3 regions of the Metabacillus sp. RB-C-LZQ-3-1 genome follow, and region 2 is predicted to be linked to each of the others. Evidence: riboswitches for the same ligand, from Rfam matches in the RefSeq annotation. Region 2 holds a riboswitch; each other region holds the start of a gene.

The links. Region 2 has a riboswitch for cyclic di-GMP ahead of AC4GZ8_RS25980 (EAL domain-containing protein). Riboswitches for the same ligand answer to the same signal wherever they lie in the genome.
Region 1: another riboswitch for cyclic di-GMP. It lies ahead of AC4GZ8_RS19535 (hypothetical protein); the one in region 2 lies ahead of AC4GZ8_RS25980 (EAL domain-containing protein).
Region 3: another riboswitch for cyclic di-GMP. It lies ahead of AC4GZ8_RS08700 (anti-repressor SinI family protein); the one in region 2 lies ahead of AC4GZ8_RS25980 (EAL domain-containing protein).

What each region holds. Positions count from the first base shown of each region.
Region 1 covers NZ_JBZFLI010000014.1:100,110-106,798, reverse strand. The annotation lists gene AC4GZ8_RS19565 (hypothetical protein) at 1-126, opposite strand, end outside; gene AC4GZ8_RS19560 (hypothetical protein) at 219-365, opposite strand; gene AC4GZ8_RS19555 (hypothetical protein) at 358-645, opposite strand; gene AC4GZ8_RS19550 (hypothetical protein) at 665-901, opposite strand; gene AC4GZ8_RS19545 (hypothetical protein) at 895-1,299, opposite strand; gene AC4GZ8_RS19540 (hypothetical protein) at 1,296-1,829, opposite strand; gene AC4GZ8_RS19535 (hypothetical protein) at 2,250-2,561, opposite strand; cyclic di-GMP riboswitch class II at 2,804-2,887, opposite strand; gene AC4GZ8_RS19530 (helix-turn-helix domain-containing protein) at 2,911-3,126, opposite strand; gene AC4GZ8_RS19525 (PKD domain-containing protein) at 3,459-6,473, opposite strand; gene AC4GZ8_RS19520 (hypothetical protein) at 6,611-6,689, opposite strand, start outside.
Region 2 covers NZ_JBZFLI010000040.1:479-7,167, reverse strand. The annotation lists partial or broken gene mobQ (MobQ family relaxase) at 1-446, opposite strand, end outside; gene AC4GZ8_RS26020 (hypothetical protein) at 765-1,082, shown strand; gene AC4GZ8_RS26015 (hypothetical protein) at 1,328-1,528, shown strand; gene AC4GZ8_RS26010 (hypothetical protein) at 1,566-1,958, shown strand; gene AC4GZ8_RS26005 (hypothetical protein) at 1,961-2,179, shown strand; gene AC4GZ8_RS26000 (hypothetical protein) at 2,176-2,604, shown strand; gene AC4GZ8_RS25995 (hypothetical protein) at 2,594-2,899, shown strand; gene AC4GZ8_RS25990 (MarR family transcriptional regulator) at 3,087-3,665, shown strand; gene AC4GZ8_RS25985 (response regulator) at 3,914-4,282, opposite strand; gene AC4GZ8_RS25980 (EAL domain-containing protein) at 4,358-5,086, opposite strand; cyclic di-GMP riboswitch class I at 5,180-5,265, opposite strand; gene AC4GZ8_RS25975 (MerR family transcriptional regulator) at 5,579-6,118, shown strand; gene AC4GZ8_RS25970 (antitoxin VbhA family protein) at 6,434-6,601, opposite strand; partial or broken gene AC4GZ8_RS25965 (hypothetical protein) at 6,612-6,689, opposite strand, start outside.
Region 3 covers NZ_JBZFLI010000004.1:235,035-241,723, reverse strand. The annotation lists gene AC4GZ8_RS08710 (DEAD/DEAH box helicase) at 1-1,257, shown strand, start outside; gene AC4GZ8_RS08705 (YqhG family protein) at 1,273-2,073, shown strand; cyclic di-GMP riboswitch class I at 2,395-2,481, shown strand; gene AC4GZ8_RS08700 (anti-repressor SinI family protein) at 2,515-2,664, shown strand; gene AC4GZ8_RS08695 (helix-turn-helix domain-containing protein) at 2,768-3,103, shown strand; gene AC4GZ8_RS08690 (metallophosphoesterase) at 3,317-4,210, opposite strand; gene AC4GZ8_RS08685 (ABC transporter ATP-binding protein) at 4,264-6,054, opposite strand; gene AC4GZ8_RS08680 (nucleotidyltransferase domain-containing protein) at 6,066-6,689, opposite strand, start outside.

The sequences.
Region 1 (6,689 bases), on a different contig from region 2:
TTGTTGGTGCATAGCAGACTTAACAGCCTTTAATTTCTTTTCAGTCTGTTTCATATTGCCGTAAATCCCTTCCACAAATAGAGATTCCATGATATTAGCAGCATTTGGTGTATGAATTTCAGTCATTTTAATTTTCCTCCCAATAACGCTCCCCACCTAGAATAAGGGGAGCAAAAGTTAGTTTTTTACTCCCCTTCTAGGAAGAGGTTGTTATGGAGTTATCGACTCAGTAAAGATGATTGCTTTAAAAGCTTTAGATATTCATCTTTAATTTTTGTTCGTTCTTCATGCGTTAATTTGTGAGAATTACAAAGTTGCTCCCAAAGTTGACGCCTTTTGGCTTGAAGAAGTTCATACTCACTCATGGCAACTTCCCTCCAATGTATTAGATTGGTAAATGGAACGAAACCGAATTTGGTTGAAAGGAAGGCAAGTTTGTCTAGCAAGCTCACCAACTTTTCGAAACGCTTCATCAATGTTCTGAATATCACAATAACGAGATTTTCCTAATAGAGAACCTTCATCTTTTTTTAGAAACTGAACATGGTATGAATCACCATAATCTACGACCTCTAAGAGTACATTCTCTATATTGGTACAATCCCCATCAACGGATACCTGTTTAGGTAATAATTTGATTTTCATTATTTTACACTCTCCTAAATTAAGCTGAAACTGAAAGTTCGTTAACAAACGCATTAAGAATAGTTAGTTCTCTTCCTGATCGTAAAGCTACTTCTACTCTAATTTCTTTTCCCTCAGATTCACCGATTGGTAGAGAATATAAATAGCCTAAATTCGTATCAAGCTTAATGAACTCACCGTTTTTCTTAAGCATATAGAACAACTTTTCTTTCATATATTGTGGTTTGAATAAATCCTCAATTTTATTTTTTAACATGATACTCTCTCCTTTGTTTGGTTAATTCGTATGTTTGTCGACTCTTGATAATAAGTTTTGACAAACTCCATTACATGAGCTTCATCTACAGCGTTAACAGTGATTCTTTTTGCTTTTTTATCTAAGACAAAATCTACCTGGTATAGAAACTTTGGAGGGCATTGAATCCCATCGAAATGTTCATGTTCAGGCAAAACAGAAATCACTCTTTCGGTTCTAATAATTTGTGGAGGAATAAATTCATTTTCCGCGTTCACGATAATCCAAGCTGGATATCCTAAAAGCAGTTGAAAAATAAATATCGTTCCTTCCGCAACCACTTCTCCACCATTCTTGACCACGTAATTCGGGCCAATCGTAAATTGACTTTGTTTAGTATAGAAATTGAATACATTCATATTGCAACCCCTTGAACTGAAAAAAGATCGTAGTCCACAGGCATAATGTCATGCTTTAGACAATCGATCTCTTTTAATAACTCTATCAATTTGAATGGTTTAGTCCCTTTTTTGCGAATCTGTAAGTTTACAGTAGAATCAGGGAGACATACAACTCCTACATCACCTTTACGAAACACTCCCCGAACATCTGAAGTACGGAAAGAAGGGCGTTTTAGGAAGTCCTTAATCCACGATTCTTGAGTTTTAGATTGATGATATATTGTGTATTCAACCCCATTAATCTGAGGTGAAAAACAACCCATTGACATTTCAAATAAATACATTGCACCATCAATGGAACCATCAAAATAAACTCTGTAACCGTATGACGCTTGATGATCACCGTAATTCTTAAATGGCTCGATTACAAATTGAGCGCCATCCATTTGCCATACAAACTTACCTTTCACATTTTTGAAATGTACTGCTGCTAAAGCGGGTCCAAGTTTAGAAGGATGAGCTGGAGCAAAGCATGTTAGCTTAAACATTCCCTTCATCTCCTTCCTCTTTCAAAAGACAATCATCTGAACAGAAAGACTTTCCTTTTATTCGGATAAATGTCTTTTCACAAGTACCACTGCATACATTACAAATCAGTAAACTCTCACCTTTCATAAAATACTTCCTCTCTCTAAAAGTTTTTTTATTTCAAACACTCTCTTTTTCCAAGACAAAACAAAAAAGCCCCTGGACATTAGGTTTAATAAAGACACAATGAAGTGTCGAACCTAAGCCCAGAGGCTTCTAAATGTTTGGTAGTAAACAGCTGACCTTAACGGAAATATGGTCGCATAAAAAAGAAAAAAGAAAAAGTTTGAATATCCTTATTATATCGTATCTTCCTAGTTCATTCAATAAGAGAAGAAAACAAAAAGGGTAAGTAAGATATAAAAATCTTACTTACCCCCTTAATGAGTTAAAAGATATTCTTTTACTTCGTCACGAGTTAATATGAAACTGTTTTCAATATATTTTACTTTTAAAAGACTATCTCTCTGAGTTTTAGGTACTTTAGATAAAGGATATTCTTTAGAAGTTGCGTATAGTACATCTACTGTTTCACTAAAAGCGTCTTCCCATACCGTTTTAAGCTCTTTAGTTAAAGAAATATGTTCTGCAACAGTATCTTCATTAATTAAAATCAAACTTTCTCTAACAACAAATTCTCTTGCACTTAATAATAAATTATCTATACCTTCCCTGTTTCGGATTAATGGCATGTTGAAAACCTTCCTTCACTTCTCTTGAATTTATTATATGTGAAATTTAAGAGAAAACTTTTAGATTCACTACTTTTAAACAAAATAAGAATTTTTTATATAAGAATCTATAAGCTCATATAAATATAATTCGATAGTCCTCTTATAAAATTGGGGGTTGATTTATGATAAATAACAAACAGGTTTATAAAATTGATGTAATGTTCTGATATTTTGTAGAAACAAAATAAAAAGCCATAACTTACATAATGGCCGGTTGCGCTACTTGTTCATGAATGTTCAAAGCGCCCAAATAAGAACATTCTTTCAATACTTCCAATTATTTTTATTATTAAGATGATGATGGAAATTAGTCAAAATCCAAGAGGTCAGACATTTTAACTTCTAAAGCAATCGCAATTTCATAGATATTTTCAAGCGAAATGTTTCGTAATCCTCTCTCTACATCACTCACGTATGTTTGATGAAGATTAGTTAAGTGCCCAAGTTCTTCCTGCGAGATACCTTTTTTTCTCCTATAATGTCTAACTTTTTGACCAAATTTCTTCTTCACATCAATTCGCATTAATTTCAGCCCTTCTAATTATACAGTTTAAAAGGTTTTCGCTAAAAACTCTATAGATTATAAGTCATAATACTGTGTATTATTATTCCATATGAACTTTTCCGAAATGGTAATAAGTCTCTGGTTTTATTGTTAGTGATTTGTAATAATTATGTATTATATAAAAAGTATAATACATAATTACCCAAGATAGAAACAAAAAAATTCCATATTATTCCGACTTTATTCGAGGTAATGGAACAATTATTTTTTGTAGAATCTATATTTTTATACTGGAAAAAATAAAAAAAGACCACTCTATCATAGTAAGAGTGATCAAATAATTCTAAAGTCTAAAATTTCTTATGAACCCTAAATACATCAAATACACTTCCAATAATCTCTACTTGTACGGTATCCCTTTTCACAATTCCATTACTATATTTGACTTCAAATGAGAATATTGCTGTTCCATTAGCTAATTGCGTTCCACCCTCAACCCATGTTGAATCAAATAATTCTCCATTTCTAAATGTAGGTGTATTGTAAGGTAAACTAACGGTAGAAGTATAAAGATTTCCGTTTACTTGATAACCATCAAATTTAACATTTAGGTAAGTGATAGGGTATGCTGTTACATCAGCTTCTAAAATAAATTTCTCACCCGAATAGAATTGATTAGGTGTATTCCCTTTTATAGTGTGCTTTTGTACCCACTCAGGTGTGTGCTTAACATATCCTTTTAGAGTTAAATCATTTACATAAATCGTAGATGTTGCGGTATCGCTTGCTCCGAATGTATCAGTTACTGTCTGCTTAAAGGTGTAATACCCTGGTATATCCGGGATATAAGAAAAATTAGGAGTATTAAACGTAACTTTAACATTGTTCGGTTTCGTAATTTCATAATAATGAGTAATAGCATCTCCATCTGGATCATAAGCAAGAGTGGTTATCTGCATAGTGTCACCAATATAGTAAGTTGACTTATCAAATTTAAATTGCGCGACAGGTGGTAAATTAACCACTACAACATCGCGAATTAATGAATCACTAGCACCATTTGAATCAGTTGCGATCAGTCTTACTTCATAAGTGGTAACTTCACTAAATTTAAAACAAGGATTTGTAGTTGTACTCATGTTAATCCACGTCGTAGTACCCTTTTTACGGTAATCCCAATCATAAGTTAACGCATTTCCATTAGGATCAGTTGACTTATTTGTAAAGCATACATTTTTAGTACGGTCAGTTGGATTAGGACTTTCTGTAAAATCAGCATTCGGTGGATTATTAAAATTATACGTACCTTTATAAGTTGTCACAATATTACCAACATTATCTTCTGCTTGAACATGTAGATACCATTGCCCGTAACTACTATTCGAAACAACGTAATTTGAACTGGTACTCCAAGCAGACCATGTTGTCGGTGTAACTGTTGATGTTGACCAAGCATAACGTGAACGCTTATATCCTGAATGTGGATCACTATACTTTAATCGAACATCAATGGCTGCTGTAGACCAACCTCTACTAAAAAAATCACTAGTATCACTATAATTTCTAAATTGAATAGCAGGAGCAGCTCCATCAGTCCATAAATCCATTCCAGTATCAATATAACCCCTTGTATTATCTACATTATCTGTGTAGTAATATTGAACGTTATATCCATCTCCATGCGTTTTTGGAACGATACCCCATTTTACTCGTCCATATGTTGTATCTTCTTCTCGTAAGGCTGAGTTTATTTGAACATTTGGACTTTTTGCGAATTGATTATTGTCGTTACTAGCAAACGAATATACATGTTGCGACCTTACATCTACTCCTGAGCCATATAAGGATAGATATTGAAACTTATTCCCCGAATGTGGGTCATATTGTCTAAAAGTAACATATACCTGGTCATTAGGTCTTACCCAATAATCATCCCCATTTTGATAGCGATAGCCACTAATGATATGAGAAACGTGTGTTGGTGCTACTCCATCGACTCGTAATCTCATTCCTGTATTGTTGTAGCCAATGGTATTATTTTGAGTGTCTCGATAATAATACTGAACATTATATGTGTGTCCGTGAGTATACGGGATTACTTGCCAAGCTACCCTACCATAGTTCGTATTTTCTTCTCTTGATGCTGCATTAATCAATACATTAGGGTCTTTATCCCAATGATTAATTTGGTTCCACGCTTGAGTAAAATCATGCAGGGCCCTTGAATCTACCGAAGTTCCATAAGGTGTTCCATCTAATCTTAGATATTGGTATAAGTTAGCGGTAGCGTCATGTTGTCTTAAACGAACCCATACATCATCGTTCGGTTGAACCCAATAATCATTACCATTCTGATAACGAGCACCGGATAAGGAATGTGAAATATGAGATGGTGGATCGGTATCGGGTGGTGGAGTATAGTTAATTTGAGCTTGAGAGCCACCAAAATCCCAATATGCCGTACTTGCCCAGCGGGTTGCATAACCATCTTCTGGACTCTTCACAGAATACCAAACAGAAGTTCCCGACTCATCATGACCATTTCTCGTATAGACTTTGTAAGTTGTAAAATATCCTAAATCCCATCCTGAAACTCCCGATTGTCTAGACTGAGTTCGACGAATAACATTAGTACCAACCATTTCTAAATTACTAGCATTGATACCACTAGTAAGGTCAATGTCTCCACCGTTGTAAGAACGATTACTAAAAGTAAAAGGTAACTTTAGTTCAGTATAAACAATTTGTGAATCTACACGCTTTACAATATACAATTTCCATTGAGCTTGTTCGTATTGATTAGGAAACAATTCTTGTAGAGGTAAGTAAGCGTTAAACCCTACGTTGTCATAACGCATGTTACAGTCCTCGTTGTTTCTATTGGTAGCTGTAGAAGAACACTCGTTATAAAAACTACCTGGACCTGAGTTATTGTACTCCAATTCTTCTGATGCTGATAGATTGATAGGTGTAGTCCCATAAACATAGGTTGTTCCTACCCCACTATCACCTCCAACCTTTCTAGCAACAATATACGTTTCATGATTGGTGGAAGTATGCCTCTTGTGACCGAAGAGTATCGCCCAACCTTGAAAGTTTATATAAGGCTGGTTCCCCTTTCCAAAGTCTCTCCAAGTAATACTGTATCCACCACTGGTATACTTATTTGCGTACACATCATAAACGAGTTTCCTTCCAGATTCCATAGCATATCGTTTACCACCGTATAGATTAGCCCAACCTGATTTTACGCTAGACTCCACATCATATGGAGAGCTTGCTCCTAGAGAAGTTGAGGCCTTAAATATAAAAACTCCTACAATAAGTAACGATAGTATTAAAAGCATCTTACGATTAAACTTCACAATTAAATCACCCCATTTTTTAACCTTATAAATCATATAAAGACCTTTATGGTTTTTATATACAAATTTAATATTGATAGAATTCTATTAATATTAAATTTCTAAATAAAAACAAGGAAGGGAAAACCCCTTCCCTATTAAAACAAGTTTGTAAAGAATGAACCAATAGATTTAAAAAAGCTTGAAATTGATTCAGACATTTTTGTAAAAACGCCT
Region 2 (6,689 bases):
GGACCGAAACCATCAACTGTAATTTCTCTAGTGGTCAACATGACGTGAGCATGAGGATTTTCTTTGTCGTCTCTATGTATGGCAATATCAGCTACCATGCCTTTATTTACAAATTGTTCTTGGACATAATTTTTGATTAATTCTTTTTGTTGATCATTAGACAATTCTCTAGGTAGAGCAACATTCATTTCTCTAGCAAGTTGAGAGTCTTTTCTTTTTTCGTTTCTCTCAACTTCATTCCATAAACGGTTACGATCTTGCACCCATTCAGGAGAATTTGAAGGAGCAAGAATCATAGTATCTGGTTGAACTTCTCTACGATAGAATTTTTCTTCACCAGTACGTTCATCAAATAATTGTTCCCCTGAACGATATGAAGCAGAAGCAACTGCCGATTGTCCTCTCCCTCTTGAAATAACCTGTGCTGAAAAATGATAGATAGCCATGATTCTCACCTCCTTTTTTGTCGCCACGCGAATCCAATTTGACCGAAACGAAAAGGAAATAATCGTAAGATTGTTACCTTTTTGTTTTGGCTTCGCCGATAGGCGATTGTGTTTTTGTCCTTCCGTTTAGGAAGGGCAAGGGTTTTCTGTTGCGAGCAACCGCACACATCGGAACGATGTATAAGTGCGCCCTTCTCTCTTTCGTTCTAAGGGAATCATACCACAACCCGAGTGAAGAATCTAGCATTGTAGGTAGTATTTTCCTAGCTTGTGAGATAAAATAATAGACATAAAATAAATTAAGGCGGTGGGGTAATGATGGCACGTAAAACGGATAATGAAAGATTAAAGGAATTAGATGAACAGTTGGAAAAAATCAAGGCTCGAAAACAACAAGTTGAGAGCAGATTGAAAGAGAAAGAGAGAAAAGCACGAACAAAACGATTGATTGAAGTTGGAGCAATTTTCGAGAAGTATTTTGAATTTGAAGGACAAGAAGAAGCTGAAAAAATTGCAATGGCATTTCAGAAAAATGTCTTAAAAAATAAAGAAAAAGTTTTAGGGATGTCTTTAGATCAAATAAAAGAAGCAAATCAAAAAGTGGAGAGTAAGCAACCTGAAAAAGTGGGAGTTTAAGCATTCTTGCTGACGATTGGTTGCCTTGATGGCAACCTCTTAGCCTTTAGGGCAAATAAAAAACCACCCTGCAAAGAGTGGAATTTTATTGCAAACTGGTACTAGCAGTCTACTTTTGCTTGCTATCTTGTCGTTCGAAAAGAAAAAGTGAAAACCACTCTTTAGCTCCCTAGTTTAATTAGGGTGGCTTCAACCATTCACTATGTTTTTATTATACCCAATTCATTAGAAAGGTGGAAAATTTTATGTTAAAAGCACATGAAATCTTAGGTACTGATAAGCCGATTTTTAGAGAAAGAGAGGTAAATCATTTCTTTCTTGATGAAATTTCACACCTTAATGAAAACCCTGAAAAATATAGTGTTGTAGGCTATGTACAAGTGATTATAAATAAAAAAGTTTTCTTTAAGTCTGTTTATTCTCTTGATAAAAGTTACCTAAATTGATAAAATAAAGGTAACTTAAAAACGAAGGGGAATGACCATGTTAGAAGTATTAGACTTTCACAAGAAAATGTATGACGCTAGATGGAATGGTGAAATGGATTCATACGTGAGTATGAAGCAATTAGAGGATGAATTTGTAGCTTTAGTTCTTAAGAATGATTTAGGTTATGAAAAGTTGAATGAAATGTTAGAACAGCTTTATATTCCCCCATACAAGCATGATTTGTTACCAGAGCATTTAAAGCACTCAAATTCAGCTAAAAAAGAAAATGCCGGTCGTCCAAGTCTTGGAGTAACTAAAAAGGTTTCTATCACGCTTCCTAGCGATATTTGGGAAAAGATTGAGAAGGAAATTTCGGAGCAGGATTTAAAGTCTATGTCTGCTTATTTTCGTAAATTTGCTTTAGATCATTTTAAGGGGAGTGTGTAAAAATGAAAAAGTTGTTGATCTATAGAGAAAATGGTGAATTTGTTATTGAGAGAGTGAACGAATTTAATCATGCTTTTAAACGGAATTTCATAAGTGAACAAGGTCTTTTAGAAGGATTGCAGTCTTACCAGCCAGTCATTGACGAGTATGAACTGGAAGTGTCAGACGAGTTATGGTCATTGGTTTTGAATTTCTTAAATAGCAAGGGATTTCAAGAATGAACTGTAAATATTGCGGTTCACCAAATGAAAAATTTGCTGAAAACTGTGGGTTTTGTGATGCTCCTTTGAAAAAGCAGCGTCCAAAATTAAAAGATTTTATTTATTTAGATCAAGTAGAATTGCCATTCAGTCAGCTATCGCTTTTTCACACATACGATTTATTGATTTTGCTTCGACTGGTAAGAGAAGAAAGGTCGAAGTGCTATAATCTCATGAGAGGCATTCAGAAAGGCTCTAAATTAATTGAGGTTGATTCAGACACCTTAGACTATGCTGAAAGCGAATATAGGCGTTATACGGCTCGTATGAAGGTCATAGAGGGTATTTTGATAGATAGAATGGGGTACAAGCCTAAAAGAGTAGATGATAAGCTTTTAGAGAGTTTGAGAGTGAAAATAGAAAGGGAGAAGGACAATGACCGATAAAAAACTAGATATGATTTTGACTGCTTTAAGTGAATTCAGAGGCGATTTTGATAAGTTTAAGAATGAAAGTCAGGAGCAGTCGGAAGAAAATAAAAAGCAATTTAAAGAGATTAAGGAACAACTAGTACGTATAGAAGAAACAACCCTTCGTTTAGAAGCAGAACAACCTAAAGATATTACTGCAATCTTGATTCAAATTAGTAAAAAGCTAGATGAACGAGATAATGATCTACAAGCTTTGAATAAAAGAGTTTTTAGAACTGAAAGCGAAATTGAAAGGTTGACTCGTCAATAAGTCTATGAAAAAGGAAATTTTACTGTTATTGTCGAAATATAGAAAAAAGAAAAACCGCCCTGTCTTTGGTCGGATAGGCGGTTTCTCAAATCATAGAGGACAGGAATTAGTGTCCCTTTATTACTTATAGGATATTTATATTCTAACATATTGGGACTAATTCCTGCTACATAGGGAGAGGAATTAGATGAGAAAAAATTTTAATGAAGCTGAAAAGAGAGCTAGATTAAGAGAAATTCAAAATGAAAAGATTTTAACAGAAGAAGAACTTAAAACTGCTACTGAATTGCAAACTAAAGCAAATTCTAGAGGAATGATATTGATTCCTGAAAGAAAAGTAAAAAATAAAGCGAGGTTTGTCCAGTTGAACCAAGCCAATCTTTTATACTTGCGTAAAATTAAATATTTAACTACTGCCGAAAAAACTTTTTTAATAGATATTGCTCCTCATGTTGAAATTGAATCTAATTGCATTGTAGAAGATTGCAAGAAAACTAATTCAACACCTTTAACTCAAACTGATCTTGCAACAGTTTTAGGAAAGAAAAAGCAGAATGTAAATCCAGTTATAAAGGGGTTAATCGATAAAGGGATTCTAGCACGTTCTGAAAGTGGTTTAGAAGATAATAATGTTAGAGCTTATGCTTTATTTGTAAACCCTCATATCATGTTTTCAGGAGATAGAGACAACGTAAATGGAACTCTAAAAGCTATGTTTAGAAAAACTCCTGCTGAACTTAAAAAGTTACCTGAAAAATTATTTTAGAGCCTAAAATTAAGGCTCTTTTTTATTTGTTTCGTAGTAATGATTTTTCATTACAAAAGTAATGATTTTTCATTACTACGAAACTATCAAAAAAACTAGTAATATCAAGGGTTAAACCTACTTTTTTAACTTCTTCCCTTCTTACTCTATATTAAATAGCAATTCGTCCTAAGTTTTACAACCTTTATTTTATATATTTTTCGTTATCTGCCCTAAAGGCAAAAAGGTTGCCCTAAAGGCAACCTAATTTAGTCTGTAAGAGATTCTGAAAGTCTTTTTATTGTGGGTATTAATTGTTCGAAATGTGGCTTTATAATAAAATCTTTTGCTCCAGATCGTATTGCTTCTATCATCGTATATTTTGTAGCTAAGGCTGAAAATACTATCACTTTGGCTTTAGGGTTAATTTTTATTATTTCTCTAAGAGCCACAATTCCATCTATATTAGGCATTGTTAAATCAAGTAATACTATATCTGGTTGGTAATGTTCAAAATAATCGATTGCTTCTTTTCCATCTTTAGCTTCTGCAATTACATGATAATCCTCTTGTTCAATAATTTTTTTAATCGTTGTTCTCATAAATGAAGAATCATCTGCTATTAATACTTTTTTCATAATTATTTCTCCCCTTTAGGGAAAAACTCGGCTTTATATTGTAATACTAAAACTTTAAAAAAATTAATTTATAGTTTATAGATGATAATTGTAGAATTCTGTTAATAAAGCTGGTTTTCCTAATAAATAACCTTGGGCAATAGGAATACCTAAGGATTTTGCCATTTCCATATCCAATTCATCTTCTAAACCTTCTAAAATTAATTGACTTTTATATTCTTGACAATAATTTAGAAAAAATGAAATAAGGGATTGTTTTTGTTTAGAAGATTTTAGTTCTTTTGAAAAATATCGATCTAACTTTAAATAGTCTGGATTTAGCTCTATAATAGTTTTCAAATTACAATATCCATGTCCAATATCATCAATAGCAATTAAAAATCCATGTTTTTTTATTTCCAATATTCTAGTTTTAAATGTATCAAAATCCTGAATATTTTCAGATTCAGAAATCTCTAGAATAATTTCTTGACTATTTAAATAATTTTCAGCCATAATTTTATTGAGAAAATATGGGAAATCAGGATTTACGATAGTCGATGGAAGTATATTCAAAAATAATTTCCCGTCTTTTTTAGATAATCCTGCTGAATTGTAGGTAGAAATAGCTTTATGAATAGACCCAGAATCTAATTCATAGAGCTTATTTCCTTTTATTGCTTCTTGGAAAATATATTCAGGATTAGAATACATATTGGATCTGAGAAGTACTTCAAAACCCAATATATTCCCAGTTTTCAGACAAAAAATAGGCTGAAAATGGTGGAAGAATTTTTCTTCCTTTATAAAATCTTCAATAGACAAAACTCACACCTTCCTTATTCCATTTTTTTACATATAAAATAAACAAAAAGGTGAACCTGAAGAGCCTAGGTTCACCTTTTTGATCTAGTTTTCTTCGGTGGCTAGGCTACCATAGCAAAAAATGCTTTAGGTCCTTGGCTTTGCGTCCTTACCTTTCGATAAGTTTGCCTTTATCGGGAATTATTAAACTAGTGCTATTCTAACAAATTACAACAAAATTTGACAATTAAATACATGACTTTTGTCTATGTTTTTAGTTTACATAATAGCTCTTTTGGGAAGTTGATTTGCGATTCAATTTCTATATTTAGTCATATTTGGGCAAATTATACGATTTTCAGTTTGGGAAATAACACAAAAATAACCCTATAATTTAAAAGTAAGTTCTTTCATTTACTCTTGTTTGCTTCTTGTTGCTATGTGATTTACTAATTGACAAGAAGGTATTTATGATTTATTCCTAGAATTTTAAATAGAGAGGTGATAAACGCCATGGATAACACTAATCATGAGGAAACACATAGAGCCTATTGGGCGAAGGATATTGCTGATCTACTTGAAGTTACTACATCTAATTTAAGAAGATGGTCTATTGATTTAGAAAACGCTGGTTATCGCTTTTATAGAGATGAACATAATCGTCGTGCTTATTTTGAAAAAGACATTATGCCGTTAAGAAAACTAAAAGAATTTCTAGCAAATAATATGAGCAAGAATGACGCTATAAAAGCTGTTGTATCAATGTTTCCACAAGAAAATAACGGTACGTTAACGATACCTGTGAATGAAGATACAATGCGTGTATCAAAGAGTGAACTAAGGGAAATCGTGAAAGAAGCAGTAGAGGAAGAACGAGAAATGATGTTTCGAGCATTTGAAGCAAAAATGAAGGATGTGGTTGAAAAGAGAGATCGAATACTTATCCACGAGTTGAATCGTTCACTGGAAGAAAAGCGTTTAGAGATTGCAGTAGCAGAAGAACCAAAACAATCATGGTGGAAAAGATTCCTTCGAAATAAAATTGATAGATAAATAGTATAAAAGTCCTTTTTAATTACAAAAATATCAAATATAATATTTCTTATTTGGTATTTTTAAGGAGTTAAAATAAAATGGAAAATCAATTTTGTTCAACAAATCTAGTTGAGGAAAATATAATCTTTCAACTTTTAATATTGGGCTATAAATTTAAAACTGATCGAATTTCTTTTGAAAAATATTCAAAGCTATATAAAAAATTGTATGAATGGATTGACTATTATCAAGTTAATTATCGATAGATTTTAGGGAGGTTTATAAAGGGTGAAGGGGGGATTTCCCCCAAAACACCACCCTTGAGCCTGCCAGCTACTTTGATTTTACCATGTCTAATACTCGTTTATGAAATTCCTCATCAGTGATTTTTCCCTCTAAGTTGTCTATAATCAGTTTTTCTTCTTCAGGAGTTAAATATAATCCTTCTATGGCGTTGGTGGCTTTTGCATACTTCATAGCTTTCTCCCATTTTTCGCTCATGTCATCACCTTTACCTTTCTAGTTCCATGCCTTTGTACCGTTGTTTTGATTTGCTTTTACCTTTTGTTTTTTGTTGCTGACGATCTCG
Region 3 (6,689 bases), on a different contig from region 2:
GCATGTGATGTGGTTGTGTCTTCTATTGATACAGCAAAAAGAAGTCCACATCGGGAAATTGTCTATAACCAAAACTATGATTTAGTCATTATTGATGAAGCTCATAAGCTTAAAAATAATAAAACAAAAAACTATGAATTTGTTCAAAATTTAAAGAAGAAGTATTGTTTACTTTTAACAGCAACACCTGTTCAAAACAGAGTAGAGGAAATTTTCAACTTAGTATCCTTATTAAAACCTGGCCATCTCGGGAATGAAGCCTATTTTTCAGATGTGTTTTCTGCAAAGGAACGTTCTATTGAAGATCATGAACAACTAAGAGAGCTTATTAACAAAGTGATGATTCGTAATCGGCGCGGTGACACAGGAATCGAATGGCCAAAGCGAAATGTCGAAACAATACCAATTGAATTTTCAGAAACTGAACAACATCTTTATGACACCATTACAGCTCTTAAATCATCATCACAATATGCAGCAAACACGTTCTCAATCATGACTTTACAGCGAGAAGCCTGCAGTAGTCGTGAAGCTGTCTATATGACGCTTAAGAAAATGCTTGACCTCCCTGAGGAAGAGGAAGCTGCCCTCCCTAATCATGTTATAAAAGACATTATGATGGCGATTGACGGTGTTACACAAAACTCAAAAGCCTTAAAAGTTGTTGAATTAATAAAAGAACTTGATGATAAAGTCATTATTTTTACCGAATATCGTGCAACTCAATTTTATTTACAATGGTTTCTTCAACAGCATGGTATTACATCAGTTCCCTTTCGCGGAGGCTTTAAAAGAGGAAAAAAAGATTGGATGAAGGAGCTTTTTAAAAATCGTGTTCAAGTTTTAATTGCAACTGAAGCTGGCGGCGAAGGAATCAACCTTCAATTTTGTCATAACATTATCAATTATGATTTACCATGGAACCCAATGCGTTTAGAACAACGAATTGGCCGTATCCATCGTCTTGGACAAGAAAATGACGTTAATATATTCAATATGGCAACCAAAAACACGGTTGAAGAACATATTTTAACTCTCTTATATGACAAAATTAATTTATTTGAAAAAGTCATTGGTAACCTGGATGAAATCCTTACAAGATTAGAAATCAAAAATTTAGAGGAACACCTGCAGGATATCATGTATCACTCAAAAAGCGACCGTGAAATGAAAATTAAAATGGAAAATTTAACATCGATTCTCGACTTTGCTCAGTACTCACAAGAGCAAAGAAAAGCAGCAAGCGGAGATAAGTAGAAGGGTGGCGACAATATGCAACAAGAGCAAATCCATCATTTTTTAGAAAGCTTCTTTTCGTCGAATTCCTGTAACATACTTGAAAATCAGGAAGGATACATGACTGTTCAGCTGACAATTGAAATGGATAAGCTTTTAATGAACCGACCATTTTACTGGCACTACCTTGAAAAAACTAATGGGGTTCCAAATCCTATGAAGCTTACCCTTATTACTGATCAAAATCGTGCGCCAAAAGACCTGAAAGGTGAGGTCATGCATTTCGGTGCGCCCCGTCTTCACCAAATTTTTCAATCGACTAAAACTCTAGGAAGCTATATCAGACTTTTTGAGCAAGTCAAAACACAAGGAGGAAATGTTCCCCTCCACCCCTGGATTGGCGTTAACATTATAGTTTCCTATCAATGTGATATGAAAAAGGATCAACTTTATTCAATTGGTTTACATTTAGTTAGTGGCGTTCTAATCGAAAACTTTCAAGAAAAACTGGAAAAATTAGAATTAACACCTAAAATCCCTGACCTCTGCTTTACGATGACACCGCTCATTAAACCACAAAGCGGATTAAAGCGAATCGAGCAATTCATCTTGGAAGACATAAGGAAGCAAGATCATACATGGGCTGACAAAGCTAGAGAAAGATGGAACGAGGACTTAAAGCTATTAAATCATTTTTACGAGGACTTAGAAGAAAAACCTGAATGCTATGAAGTTGAAAAAGAAGCATTAAAAGATCTTTATGAGCCTCAAATCAATATTACAATTCAGAATGGCGGGATTTTTTATATAACTCCACAGGGGATTTTAAACTCCTAAGTAATGATATCTATTACTTAGGAGTTTTACAAATCGATAAAATTAAATTTTGTTCGACAAAATTTAATTTTATTATTCAGTCATTTATATTACTTTAATGTAAAATTATCGGAATGAGAAAACCCAGAAACCTTAATTTACAACTACTTTTGTAAATCTATTGTAAAAATTACAGATAAATGAAAAATTTTAACCTCATCGACAAAGTTCAGCATACATCCTAATAAATCTTTTTTATAATAGAAATTGTAAATAGTCAATTAGTTATACATAAATAAGGGACAATAGGAATATAATAACCAACAATCAGTGACAAAATAATCAGTACAAAGGCAAACCTATTGAAAAATAGGGACGCAAAGTCACGGGTCTTCAGTTTACACAAACTAAGACGGCTGGACTGCCTGAAATACAGATTAGTATTTTAGGAGGCTAAGAATAATGGAGATAAAAGAAAAAATTACACAAGACGGACAGCTTGATCAAGAATGGGTCGAGTTGATACTAGAAGCACTTGAACTAGGAATCAGTGTAGAAGAGATTAAAGATTTCTTAACTCAAAAGTCAAATGCCGTTTTAAAAACATCATAAAAATGTATTAAATCTGTGTAAATTTTTTTCTTTTTGTGTTCTTCATATCAAACAAACCCTTCTTTATATGTTATAATGGCTTCATTAAGGAAGGTGACTTGACGTGATTGGTCCAAGAATAAAAAAATATCGCACTCAAAAAAATCTATCACTATCTGAACTAGCAGAACGAGCAGGAGTAGCAAAATCCTACTTAAGTTCGATTGAGCGTAATCTCCAGTCAAATCCTTCTGTTCAATTTTTAGAAAAGGTCTCATCTGTTCTTGGTGTATCAGTAAATACTCTTCTAAATGAACAAAACGAAACCGATCAAGAGGAGCTCGATTTAGAATGGACAAAGCTTGTTCAGGATGCAATGAAGTCCGGTGTGTCTAAAGAACAGTTTAGAGAATTTTTGGAATTTAACAAGTGGAAACTACAGAATGACAATGATAAATGAGGGCATGGTTGGCGGCTTGATGGGCTGCTGATTGTGCTTTTTTGTTTTTTACAAATTTAACAATTTTGTAAAAAAATATGCTAGACATACTGTAAATCCCTACTATGAATTTTATTTCTTAATAAAAATAACGAGATATGAAAATGTCCTAACTGTGTCATAATCCACCATCTTTTTTACACGCCCCAATTCAATTAATTAATCGTTTATTCATTATTTCTTTGTTAGAATTAACAGATTTATCTCGGGAGGATTCAGGAAACGAAACTTTAAGAACGGTATTGCATTACTACTACCTAAGCCTGCACTAACATATTGTTTTATACCATTATATTCCCACAACCCTTTAACTCGATCTTGCGGTGGAAATAGTCCATTATTAGAATAGAATGGTTCAGGTATAAATAAGGCACCGACAAATGGAAATCTTATTTGCCCACCATGATAATGTCCAGCTATGATTAAATCATACTCCCTAAAATAAAAGTGTGAGTCTGCATTTATCTGTTCAATTCTTTTATCTACTATTGGATAATGATTTAATATTACTAGTAGGTCATTCTTTTCTAGATTATCAAGCTTACTCGTAGGTTCAAGCTTAGATAAATCAAAGTTCACAAAATTAATTGAAGCATTCTTTTTATCAACTGTATAGACTGAATCTAGCAATTGTACCCCTCTGCCCTCCATCCCCAAAATAAATGGATTTTTTGAAATAGATCGATCCGAATTAACAACATATGGATTTGGGTCGGTATTCCCTGGAACAAATAGCATATGTTCCTTATTGTTAATACCCTCTAACAAGTCATAAGCTGGAGAATAATTTTTACTATCTACAATAACTAATAAATCACCAGTTAGTGCGATAACATCGTAATTAATTGAATTTATTTTTTTGATGAGTCTTTCTTGTTTATACCCAAATGTCTTTTCATGTAAATCCGATATTTGAAGGATTTTAAATCCCTCAAATTCTTGTGGTAAATCTTCAATTTCGATCTCTTGTTCGATGACCTTTATTCTATTGTTATCCCATATCGTAAAGATAACAATCAAGACACATAGACCCAGTAACGAAAATTGAAGTAATCTCCCCTTTCCCATAAACACCTCTCCAGTTTGTACATCTATCTGTAGTTCTTCTAAAATTCAGATTCTTACAAACTCGCTTCCATTTGACTTTCCAGAAGATGACCAAGCATACCATGCTTCTCTTTAGCTAAACTGCCAAACTCACCATATTGAATAACTGAACCTTTATCTAGAACGACTACTTGATCCGCATTTCGTATCGTTGACAATCGATGTGCGATTACGACTATTGTCATTCTTCCTTTTAACTTCTCTAGTGCTTGTTGGATTTTAGCTTCATTTTCTGTGTCAAGAGCACTTGTTGCTTCATCTAATACCAACATCGATGGTTTACGTAAAATTGCCCTTGCTAAAACTAGCCTTTGCCTCTCACCGCCAGAGAGTCGGATACCTCTATCACCAATAACAGTATCTAACCCATCAGGCAGCTCACGTACAAACTCAGCAGCTGATGAAAACTCCAATGCATCCCATATCTGTTCTTCTGTTGCATCTGGTACAACTAGTTTCAAATTATCTTTTATACTTGTATTAAATAAAAAAGGTTCTTGTGGAACATAACTAATTGACTTACGAAAAGATGGAATATTTTCCTGTGATAAAGGGATACCATCTAATAAGACCTTGCCTCTTTCTGGTTGATTTAAACCCATCAACATATCAATAAGCGTACTCTTTCCCGCACCTGAACGACCTACAAAAGCTGTCATTTTATTAGCTGGTATCACAATATTTATATTATTTAAAGCATATACTTTTGATTTGCTATTGTCGTAACGGAAAAAAACATTTTTTAATTCTATTTCTTGATTAATATGTATTGATTTATTATTATTTCCAAAATGAAACTCTCTTGAATTCTTACATTCCTCCTGAAATTTTTTCACAGCTTTAAAGGCAGGCAATATAGTCGCGATTTGTTCCAGTGATCCTTGAATCGCTGCAACCCTTGGCCAAAGTCTTGAAAAAATCACGATGATTAACATTAATTGGCTTGCTTGTGCATGAAACATATTTAGTGCAATGAAAATAAATACTGCAATTAAAACAGCAGAAGCCACTTTATAATTCATTTGTGAAATTGTTTTTAACTTTGTATATTCAATTTGCTCATCCTGCATTCCTTTCGTGATCCTTTTAAACCATTCCATACGAGATGTTTCTAACGAATTACTTTTAATGTCTTTAATACCATTGATTTGGTCAGTTATTCCCGCCATATATTCTTTACCCATAGTATAATTTTTTTGGCCCAATGCTATCGATTTTTTTAAGAATTTTCTATTAAAAAGGATTAAAACAAGCCCGCTTAACAACACAAAAATTGTTATGCTGGAAGATAACCAAAAAGCAATCACTATCTGAATAACTGTAAAAACTAGAGAAGTCATAAATTGTAAGAATGAATGTGTACCTGCACTAGAGCGAGCAATTTCAGCAGTTAAAAAATTGATAAGGTCAGATTTTCGATTCTTTATAAAAAAATTCCAATTTGCATGAAGTAATGCTTGGTATGTTTCTATTCGGATATGACGGAAAAAGCCATGTTGAATTTTTGTATTTCGGATTGTAATGTATCTTTGCAGGACATTTTGTCCAACAACAATAAATACATAAATGGCTAATATAATTGGTAAACCTATGTTATCAGGTATATAATTAAGAAATGAAAATAGGCTTGAAAGCATTTCATTCGCTTCTATATCTATAATCCCACTCATACTAATCATTGGGATGAGTAATAAAATCCCTACACCATCAAGTAAACTTATAAACATCATGGCAAGTAAATTTATATATAGAACCTTCCCAGCATAATGATGGATTTGTTTCAAAAAGTAAGTTAAATCTGACATTTTCCTTCCCCCTAGGGTAACGCATGTTTCCGTGATCTCCTCCAAGCCCAAATAAATGGCCGTAGAGGGAAATATAAAAAGTGAAGTTTTTTTGGCAACGGTAAAGCTTGGGCATCCTCAGGAAATGGATGTAATATGCTTAATACATACCATACCTTTTGCTTTAAAGACATTAATGAATATAAATGACGCGAATGATAGCGAAAAACCTCTTCTGGTACGGGATCTGTATGTAAATTAACCATTCTTTCAAGATAAAAAATGGCCTCTTGTGCCAACTCATAAGAACGCTTATTCGCTAAAATAGGCATCATATTCAGTGAGACATGTGAGTCTAATAACTCTGAAGTTAAAGCGATTGCCTGAGCTCCAGCATTATGAAATTGATAGGCTTTTAATAATTGATTTACTTTTTTCCATTCGATCTCTTGTTCAGTTAACTGATGAATATCAAGTAACCACCGAAGACGCGACCACCCATGTCTTGCGCCATGTGAAACGAGGAATAAGAAAAGGTCTTCTTTTCCAAGGAAATAAACTGGATAATTTGTTAATTTACTTTTCATTTTTCGATCCCACAAATGATTAAATTTAGGTTCAACTCCAGGTCCAGGATTTAGTCTCCAATGTATTTC